4 regions of the Paenibacillus sp. FSL H7-0735 genome follow, and region 3 is predicted to be linked to each of the others. Evidence: riboswitches for the same ligand, from Rfam matches in the RefSeq annotation. Region 3 holds a riboswitch; each other region holds the start of a gene.
What was found. Region 3 has a riboswitch for cyclic di-GMP ahead of NSS82_RS05020 (glycosyl hydrolase). Riboswitches for the same ligand answer to the same signal wherever they lie in the genome.
Positions count from the first base shown of each region.

Region 1 (2,203 bases), 670 kb from region 3:
CTAAGTTGATTGTCCACTTCCGCTTACGAACCGGAAGATACAATATATAAATTTTATAAAAAATTCAAACACAAATTTGAGGAGGAATTTTATTATGGGTATCAAGAAAACATTGGGTCTTGGCGTAGCATCTGCAGCACTGGGTTTATCATTAATCGGCGGAGGAACCTTCGCATACTTTAGCGACACTGCGCAAAGCACAGCTACATTCGCAGCGGGTACACTCGATCTGAACTCCGACCCTTCTGTCATCGTTAATATTCCTAACCTGAAACCAGGTGATACTGTAACTAAATCCTTCAAATTGAAAAACGATGGTTCGCTCGATATCGGATCTATCATTCTGAATACATCGACTCAAATCACGGATGCTAAAGGAGATAACTACCTGGATTTAGCCGAGTTCATTAAAGTTAAATTCCTTAGAAATAATGATAAAGGAGTACCTATCGTCTCTCCTGAAAATGTAGTTTATGAGACTACACTTGCTGCTTTAAAAAGTCAGCATCCGGATCTCGTAAAAAATACAGGTTGGGATCAACTCTTTACCGAAGCATCCGGTATTAAAGCCGGTACCAATGACAGCTTCTCCGTCCAATTCGAATTTGTGGAAAATAACCAAGATCAAAATATTTTCCAAGGCGATAGCTTAACACTGACTTGGGATTTCGTAGCTAAACAAGGTGCGAAAAAAGACTACTAAGATCAATAAAGTAATTTAATAAAATACTCGAAGAGCAGCAGATCCTGAATCCGGCCACGGATAAGCAGATTGCTGCTCTTCTCTTTACAATAAACTTTGTCCGATTTATTGATATTTGCTATACTAATAACAAAAATTACGGAGGGGCGTCAGCATAGTGCCACAGAATATGGGCCAACGTATCCAGCAGCTCCGCCTAGACAAGGGTTTCTCCCTATCTGAGCTTGCGGACAGAGCAGATGTGGCTAAGTCGTATCTTAGCAACGTGGAGAGAAACATCCAATCCAATCCATCCATCCAGTTTATCGAAAAGATCGCTGACGCGCTTCAGGTATCCATTCATGCCCTACTCTATGGAGAACCAAATGATGCAGAGGAATCACATTTAGATTCGGAATGGTTCCGATTGGTGCAGGAAGCTATGGACTCAGGCATTAGCAAACGCGAATTCAAAGAATTTCTGGACTATCAGAAATGGAAGCTCGATCAAAAGGATTAATACTTCCTACTAATCTGGTACGATCCTCTCTTCTACTAAATCATATCGAAAAAGGACACAGCGAAGAACCGCTGTGCCCTTTTTCGATATGTAACCCCTCTAATGTATTACTGCACGATCTGCACAGTTTTCTCATGAAAGAACTGGCGGATTTCATCTGCCTTAATGCCAGCCTTCTTAGCTGCTAATAATAAATGTACCCACTCTTGATCCAGATCAATAAACTGCTGTTCTCTGTTGCTACCCTGGTTGGACTTTTCCAAAAAATCTCCCCCTAAGATTTTACGTCCCCAGGCAATCCGGCTGTCATAGTATCTCTACCTTAGACCCGCGACTTTGTGCCCCTGCCTTTCGGCAAGTTTACCTTTTACTGGACCCTTTTCACGAAAGGATCTGCTTAAAAAACTATAATATTACTATCTGCAATAACATTATACAAAAAGAAAGCGGAAAAGTGTGTCGATTCCTGGTTACTTTCTATTTTAAAAACGAAAAATAAAAGATTTTTTTTCAAAGATCTTGTCCGATTATCACGATACTCGTCCGTTACATAAAATAAATTGTACTAGCAAAATAAATATTTACTGACCTAATAGTTAAAAATAAGGATAATAGAATCATTTTAATAGGCCTTTAGAATGGGTAATGAGAAGAAACACCCTTCTTTTCGTTAGAACAAGCTAACCTATACCATTTTGCGAACGTATTGGACGAAAGAATGAATTGATTACAGTGGCTGAAAGTAGCACAATAAGATGAGAAATGAAACCGCAATCATCACAGCTCCAGTAAGCGTTGACACAAAATGTCACTTATGGAGTTCATCCGTTAAGGAGGATGTATTCATGGCAGCCAAAGAGCCCTATAACGAATCCATTTGGAGTAAGTATTACGGACCCAATTTAGGCTACATTCAAGAAAGATATGAACAGTTTGTGAAAGATCCCTCCACCGTAGAAAATAATTATCGCGAGCTTTTTACAAATTCGGGACCCCCTCCC
Region 1 covers NZ_JBBOZH010000001.1:483,069-485,271, reverse strand. Annotated here, with positions in the region: gene sipW (signal peptidase I SipW) at 1-4, shown strand, start outside; gene NSS82_RS02185 (TasA family protein) at 95-703, shown strand; gene NSS82_RS02180 (helix-turn-helix domain-containing protein) at 873-1,202, shown strand; gene NSS82_RS02175 (anti-repressor SinI family protein) at 1,310-1,465, opposite strand; cyclic di-GMP riboswitch class I at 1,493-1,577, opposite strand; gene NSS82_RS02170 (2-oxoglutarate dehydrogenase E1 component) at 2,048-2,203, shown strand, end outside.
Region 1: linked by a shared signal. The riboswitch ahead of NSS82_RS02175 (anti-repressor SinI family protein) and the one ahead of NSS82_RS05020 (glycosyl hydrolase) in region 3 are both predicted to bind cyclic di-GMP.

Region 2 (2,203 bases), 370 kb from region 3:
TAGAAACGGCTGAACTAAGCACTGCCGATAGTACTCCCCAGCCAGATTTGAAGAGCAGGTATGCTGAAGTTACTCAGCTGTTAGCAGAGGAATCGGTTCTGGATGCTCAGGCACAGTCCCAACCCCAAGAGACAGAAAAGCCTGAACCGGAGATTGAGGTCGGTGGCAAAGTAATCGCACTAATTGAAATCGGTAAGATTGATTTGAAGCTGCCTGTATTAGAAGGGGCTACAAAAGCTAATATGAAACATGCTGCAGCCCATATGAAAGAAACGGCACCCCTTGGAGAGATCGGAAATGCTGCAATCGCGGCGCATCGGGCTAGAACTACGGGTCGTTTGTTTAACAGATTGAATGAGGTTGTTGTGGGGGATGTTATCACGGTAAAGACTAGTGATCAGGTGTTTAACTATGAGGTATACGATATTTCTGTTGTAGATCCGAGTGATGTCTCCGTTCTTGACGGGAATGACAAGGATAAGATTCTTACTCTGATTACATGTGATCCGCTAGTGAATCCAACGCATCGGCTGATTGTTCATGCTAAATTAACAAAATGAGAATAGTGAATGACAAGAAAACACAAATACCGGGAGATATTTATAAAATAATGGGTAATCTAGTAAATTAGGTCTTGTTCACAACTATAAATATGATAGTATTATACTATAAAAGCTAAACACGATAACGGCAAACCTTCCGAAAGGTAGGGACGCAAAGCTAAAGGGCCTTTTCCCGAAAGGATGGCAGCCAGCTACCGAATGAAGAGGCTTTTTTTGTTTGTTTCAAATGGATTCTATCAATTATATCTAGTAAAGCTAGAACAGATAGAGCTTATACGATAACGGCAAACCTATCGAAAGGTAGGGACGCAAAGCTAAAGGGCCTTCCCGAAAGGATGGCAGCCAGCTACCGAAAGGAGTTTTATCCGTGAAAAAGGTATATTTTATGCTGGTGGCGTTGTTCGTCCTAATGACTTCAGTTCCGGTAAGTACAGCTCAAGCTGCAAGTGCAGATGCCAGCTGGTTGATTACATCCAAAGTGGCTCAAGGTGTTATTGGTATTAACTATGATATTCCGAAAGATAAAAGAATCAAACTCATGATCACCAAAGATAACAGCAGCTATACTTATAACTTGTATGCTTCTGGACAAGCTGAGGACTTCCCTTTGCAACAAGGAAATGGGACTTATAAGGTTTCGGTTCTGGAGAACACAACCGGTAATAAATACAAAGCGTTATATTCCGAAGTAGTAGACGTAACCATGAGTGACTCGAATTCCGTATATTTGGGCTCCGTACAGAATGTGAAATGGAGTTCTTCTGATAAAGCGATTGTCAAAGCTAAACAATTAGTACAAGGCAAAACAACAGACGAAGAGAAAGTTAAAGCGATCTATAACTATGTAGTTGCGAATGTACAATATGACTACTCTCTTGCTAATAGTGTAACTACTGATTATATTCCAAGCATCGATAAGACATTGACTACTAAAAAAGGGATTTGCTATGATTACGCTTCTCTTTTTGCCGCAATGCTGCGGAGTGTAGATGTTCCTGCTAAGTTGGTAATGGGGAATACAAGCTACGTTACGCAATATCATGCCTGGAACGAAGTATTGCTTAATGGGAAGTGGGTTACCATTGATACTACAGTGGATGCAGGACTTGCAAAGAGTGATAAGAAAACCGATTTAATTAAAGCCTCAAGCAAATATACTGCGGCAAAATACTATTAAATTCGCCGCTAGAAACATAACTCTATTAAATAAACAACTAGCTTAATTATTAAGCTAGTTGTTTATTTTTATATTAGGGGTTGCTTTTCTATTAATAGTTGGGGTATTATAGGTAAGCGTTGTTAGACAGCGTACAGGCGATACAGACGAGGCTGATAAAAAGCTTCGAAAAATAAAGCTTGCATTTCTGAAAACAACATGATATATTATAAGAGTTGCTGCTGAGACATTAAACGGCGTCAACGAGAACTTGATCTTTGAAAACTGAACAACGAGTGAGTAGGAAATCACGTAAGTGATATCCAAAATTAGAGAATTAATTTTCTCGTCAGATGTTTCAAAATGAGCATATCGCTCTTTTCAATACTAATTGGAGAGTTTGATCCTGGCTCAGGACGAACGCTGGCGGCGTGCCTAATACATGCAAGTCGAGCGGAGTTATTTTGAAAGCTTGCTTTCAAAA
Region 2 covers NZ_JBBOZH010000001.1:785,281-787,483, forward strand. Annotated here, with positions in the region: gene NSS82_RS03490 (class D sortase) at 1-560, shown strand, start outside; cyclic di-GMP riboswitch class I at 680-762, shown strand; cyclic di-GMP riboswitch class I at 837-917, shown strand; gene NSS82_RS03495 (transglutaminase-like domain-containing protein) at 931-1,740, shown strand; rRNA gene NSS82_RS03500 (16S ribosomal RNA) at 2,108-2,203, shown strand, end outside.
Region 2: linked by a shared signal. The riboswitch ahead of NSS82_RS03495 (transglutaminase-like domain-containing protein) and the one ahead of NSS82_RS05020 (glycosyl hydrolase) in region 3 are both predicted to bind cyclic di-GMP.

Region 3 (2,203 bases):
GCTCCCGACAACAACATGTTGTTGTAATACTCTCCTGCAAGCCCCTTCGCGAGAGGAATTGCTGCCTCCCCCTCTTCTTCGGAAGGTGCCGGCGCTGGTGCGGCGCTAGGTGTCGGTGCCAGACCAGTATTTAATTTATCTCTGGTCAGGGTGTAGTTGCTATTCATAAATGTTTTGATTGTGTCTGCACTGTTATTTTCGTAAAGCATTTTTCCCCAGCTCATCATATACGTCCATTTACTTTGCGATTGCTGAAGCTTCTCCAGATTAGGCATTTCACCATTCTCCCCGATCGCAATCGGTTTGCCTGCGGCTAGACTCAACAAGCTGTCATAGTATTTTTGCTGGTAATCATTTTCGTATATATCTGCTGCCAGAATATCTACTTTATCAGCACCTGGATAAGTTAGCGCATAAGGATCTGACCAAACATTGGGAGCATTCGGACTCCATACCCATAACAAATTATTTAATTTATGAACGTTAACAAAACGGTCATACATTATATTCCATAGTTTAGAAAAGTTATTTTTCTTCCCCCACCAGAACCAGTTCCCGTTCATTTCATGATAGGGTCTCCAAAGCACCGGAACATTGGCATCGCGCAAGCTTTTTAAAGAGACTGCCACCTTATCAAGCTCAGCGATCAGATTATTATATTGCTTGGTACCCGGTGTAACGTAACTATCGAACTCACTCTGGCTGAGTGTTTTTTTCACATTATCCCAGTCATAAGAGGTGCCCGGCAGGTTAGCATGAAAAGTCATAGCTACGATCCCGCCCGCTTTATTCCAGTTGATGGCGCTGTTCACCACATTTTGACGTTGCCAAGCCATCGTTGCTTCGGACTGACCACTGATCGCACCCATTTCATAACCGTGAAGAGCCGCATATTGTCCGCTGGTTCCCTTCAGCATATTGTTAATTTCATCTGGACTTTCTAAATAGTCATGTTGACCAGCAATAATGCCTTTTCCTGAGATCGAGTAAAAATAGTTAAGCAGCTTTACGGCTTCAGGTGAGGCACCTGGGGTAACTGGCGTTCCAGAATTTGAAGCAGCTATGACAATAGACGGCGAAATCCCAACAGCAAGCGGAAGTGCAGTCAGAAACAGGACGAGTGACAGAAATGCACCAAACAATCGATACGTACGGTAAGCTTTCAAAATATTCTCCCTTTCGGTAGCCAGGCTGCCACTCTTTCGAAGGCCCTATAGCTTTGCGTCCCTACCTTTCGATAGGTTTGCCTTTTCAATTTAAGAGAAATAATCTCTCTTACCGTAAGTATCGACGACAATTAATGATATATTTAGTGTTTTTATGACTTTTTTTGATAATTGAGTCAATTTACCTGTTTCAAGAAATTTTGAATTGGTTAAATAGATAGGTTAGACCTATGAAATGAATTGTTGTAGTTCTATATCATTCCAGTCTAAAGTAATACGAATGTTATCTTCTTCTACTAATTCAGACCCCGTCTGTACCTCTATAAACTCAACATCCGTCAAAGCAAGGATCGCGTGTTTCGTTCCTTCCGGTATACGTACCACGTCCCCAGCCTTCACATTATGTTTTTTCTCATTCAGCACAATACTTGCTTCGCCGCTGACGATTGTCCAAATTTCACTACGCTTGCGATGTAATTGATAGCTGATATTATTCCCCTCGGATATAAAAATCCGTTTGGTCAGCACTTCATTGCCTTCATCATATTTCACATAATCAATAACTTTGTAATGGCCCCAGCGGCGTTCCTCGTACATCGGTCTCTGTTCAAAGGTCTTCAGCACTTCTTTAATCCGTGGGCTCTCAGCTTTATGGGTAACTAGAATTCCATCCGGGCTAGCCGCAATGATCAGATCCTTCGCACCAATTACCGTAATCGGAATGTCCAGCTCATTAATCAAGCAAGTCCCCTCAGAATCCGCCGTCACAAAACCTTTTCCTACATGCTTGCTGCTCATTTCCTCTGTCAGCGTATTCCACGTTCCAAGATCCTTCCAGAATCCATCATACGGCTGCACCACAATATGTTCTTCTTTCTCCACCACTTCATAATCAAAGCTGATGGAAGACAATAGCTTATACTGCTTCTGCAATTCTTCATATCCTAAAGGCAACCCTTTACGCTGCAAAATATCTAACAAGTACCCTAAACGGAAGGCAAACACTCCGCAATTCCACAATGCATTTTGCTCGATGA
Region 3 covers NZ_JBBOZH010000001.1:1,156,307-1,158,509, reverse strand. Annotated here, with positions in the region: gene NSS82_RS05020 (glycosyl hydrolase) at 1-1,166, opposite strand, end outside; cyclic di-GMP riboswitch class I at 1,179-1,258, opposite strand; gene NSS82_RS05015 (sugar phosphate nucleotidyltransferase) at 1,395-2,203, opposite strand, start outside.

Region 4 (2,203 bases), 3.8 Mb from region 3:
TGCCGATCGAATTACCCATGCAAGCAAAATAAGCATCAAAAAAAAAGCTGCCCGGTTTCTTAACCTTGTACCATTTTGCAGCGTGGAATCCATGGCTTCCATCATCAACGAAAATTGAATTATTATAAGGGATCAAATCACTTAAAGTGCTCATTACTGAAGCCAGTGAAAGATTCTTGAGGGTTGGAAGCTCTTCTGAATAATCAGCATCGGCCAAAGCCTCACGTTTGGTGATTGTGCTGGGGTCAATATGATTTAGGCAGTGCACCAAATTATCGCGCAGGTCCCCAGTGACCGGTATCGTTTTGGACAATAGGATTTTTCCGACAAAGGTTGGATCAATATCAAATTGAATTAAAGTTGCTGGATGATTCTCCCGTTTAAGATTACAGATGGTCATATCACTTAAACGTGATCCAAGCACTATAAACAGATCGCTTTTATTCAATAAATCATCCCCGTGGGTCGAACCGCCAACGCCAATAGGACCATGATAGAGCGGGTGATCCCAGACTATAGCCCCTTTTCCACCAGGAGATGTTACTACAGGAATATTAAAAGTTTCTGCGAGTTGAACAAGCTCTTTATGTGCTCCGGAGCGGTTAATTCCTTTACCCGCAATAATCAAAGGATTCTTAGCAGCTTGAATAGCATCGATGACTCTATCGATATTTGCTTGACTAATTAGAGACTCTCTTTCAGGGATTACAATATTGCATTCTTCCAATACTTCAGTTTGTACATCAAAAGGAATACAAAGATGAACAGGACCCCGTTTGGCCAGGGCCACAGAAATCGCATGATTAAAAATAGTACCAAAGTGATCCCCACGTTCAACCAATTTACTGAACAAGGTGGCAGGTCTGAACATATCAGCTAAATCAGCCAGAAAAGAGGTGGAGTCCTGACATTGAGGAATTCCAAGCTCTGTAATGGATTGGTGGCCAGTAATAAACAGGACAGGTAGGTTGTTAGCTTTCGCATGAGCTGCTGCTGTGAGCAGGTTAGTTCCACCAGGACCAGAAGTACCAAATGCTACGCCTAGGTTACCCGTTTTCAGCGCATACCCTGCTGCTTCGAATCCGGAGCTTGCTTCATGTCTACCGGGAATAAATTCAATACCGTAATCGACCATCTTTAGAACTATTGGACAAATCGATTTGCCAATGATCCCAAAAGAATGGGTGACTCCTAGGTTACGTAGTGCTTCCGCCATGTAATCTGCGACTGTCTTCAAAAGAAACACCTCACAAGTTTTTTGATATATATTAGTTATTAATCTACCGAATAGATACGATAGATCAATATACTCAAAAAGTAAAAACCTGTGCTCTATAGTAAGCACAGGTTGGTGGCATAAGGCGCCGCAAAGACTGAACAATAGTTCAGCCGTCCTGGTTCCTCTGCAACCTGGCAATCATGGCCTCAAACGAAAAAATGAGGCTGTAGATCCATGGTTTTGCGTCATCCTCTTTCGAGGATTTTGCCAATATTAATTTATAGTTGATAAGAATAATTTTCCTTTACAATATATTCCTCATTAATTTTTGTCAACATAATCCGCTAAAAAAACTCGAAATTTGACGAAAGTCTTGTCCAAGAGATGAAGTTTTGCCTCGCGAAAAAAACTGCCACCTAAGACTCAGCTTAGGTGGCAGTTGATAGTTTTGAACTAGAATTTAAAGATATGAATGGTTTTTTGCAGATTAAATACGGCCTGGGTCATTTTTTCCGTTTCTTCTGCAACAGACTGCAGGGCATTAATCTGTTCATTCATAGCCGCCGATACCTCTTCAGTGCCTGCAGCGGTTTCTTCGGTGATTGCTGAGATATTCTCAATTGCACTGGAAATTTTCAAGGCACTTTCTAGCATAAGATCACTCTCCGCAGAGAATGAAGAGATTTGCTCGGTAATGTACTGCACGCTTTGTACAATTTGTGCGAAAATATGGGCAGATTGAGTGATCATTTCATTCTGAACCTGCACAACCTCTTCATTGATGGCGATATTATCGATGGCTTGTTTAATATCTGACTCAATGCTGCGGACCAAACCGAATACTTCTTTTGTGGAAGCCGTAGATTCCTCAGCAAGCTTGCGAACCTCTTGAGCGACAACGGCAAAACCCCGACCATGCTCTCCGGCACGAGCAGCTTCGATGGAGGCATTGAGTGACAGCAGGTTGGTCTGCTCAGCGATCTC
Region 4 covers NZ_JBBOZH010000001.1:4,984,110-4,986,312, reverse strand. Annotated here, with positions in the region: gene NSS82_RS22735 (thiamine pyrophosphate-binding protein) at 1-1,246, opposite strand, end outside; cyclic di-GMP riboswitch class I at 1,402-1,498, opposite strand; gene NSS82_RS22730 (methyl-accepting chemotaxis protein) at 1,673-2,203, opposite strand, start outside.
Region 4: linked by a shared signal. The riboswitch ahead of NSS82_RS22735 (thiamine pyrophosphate-binding protein) and the one ahead of NSS82_RS05020 (glycosyl hydrolase) in region 3 are both predicted to bind cyclic di-GMP.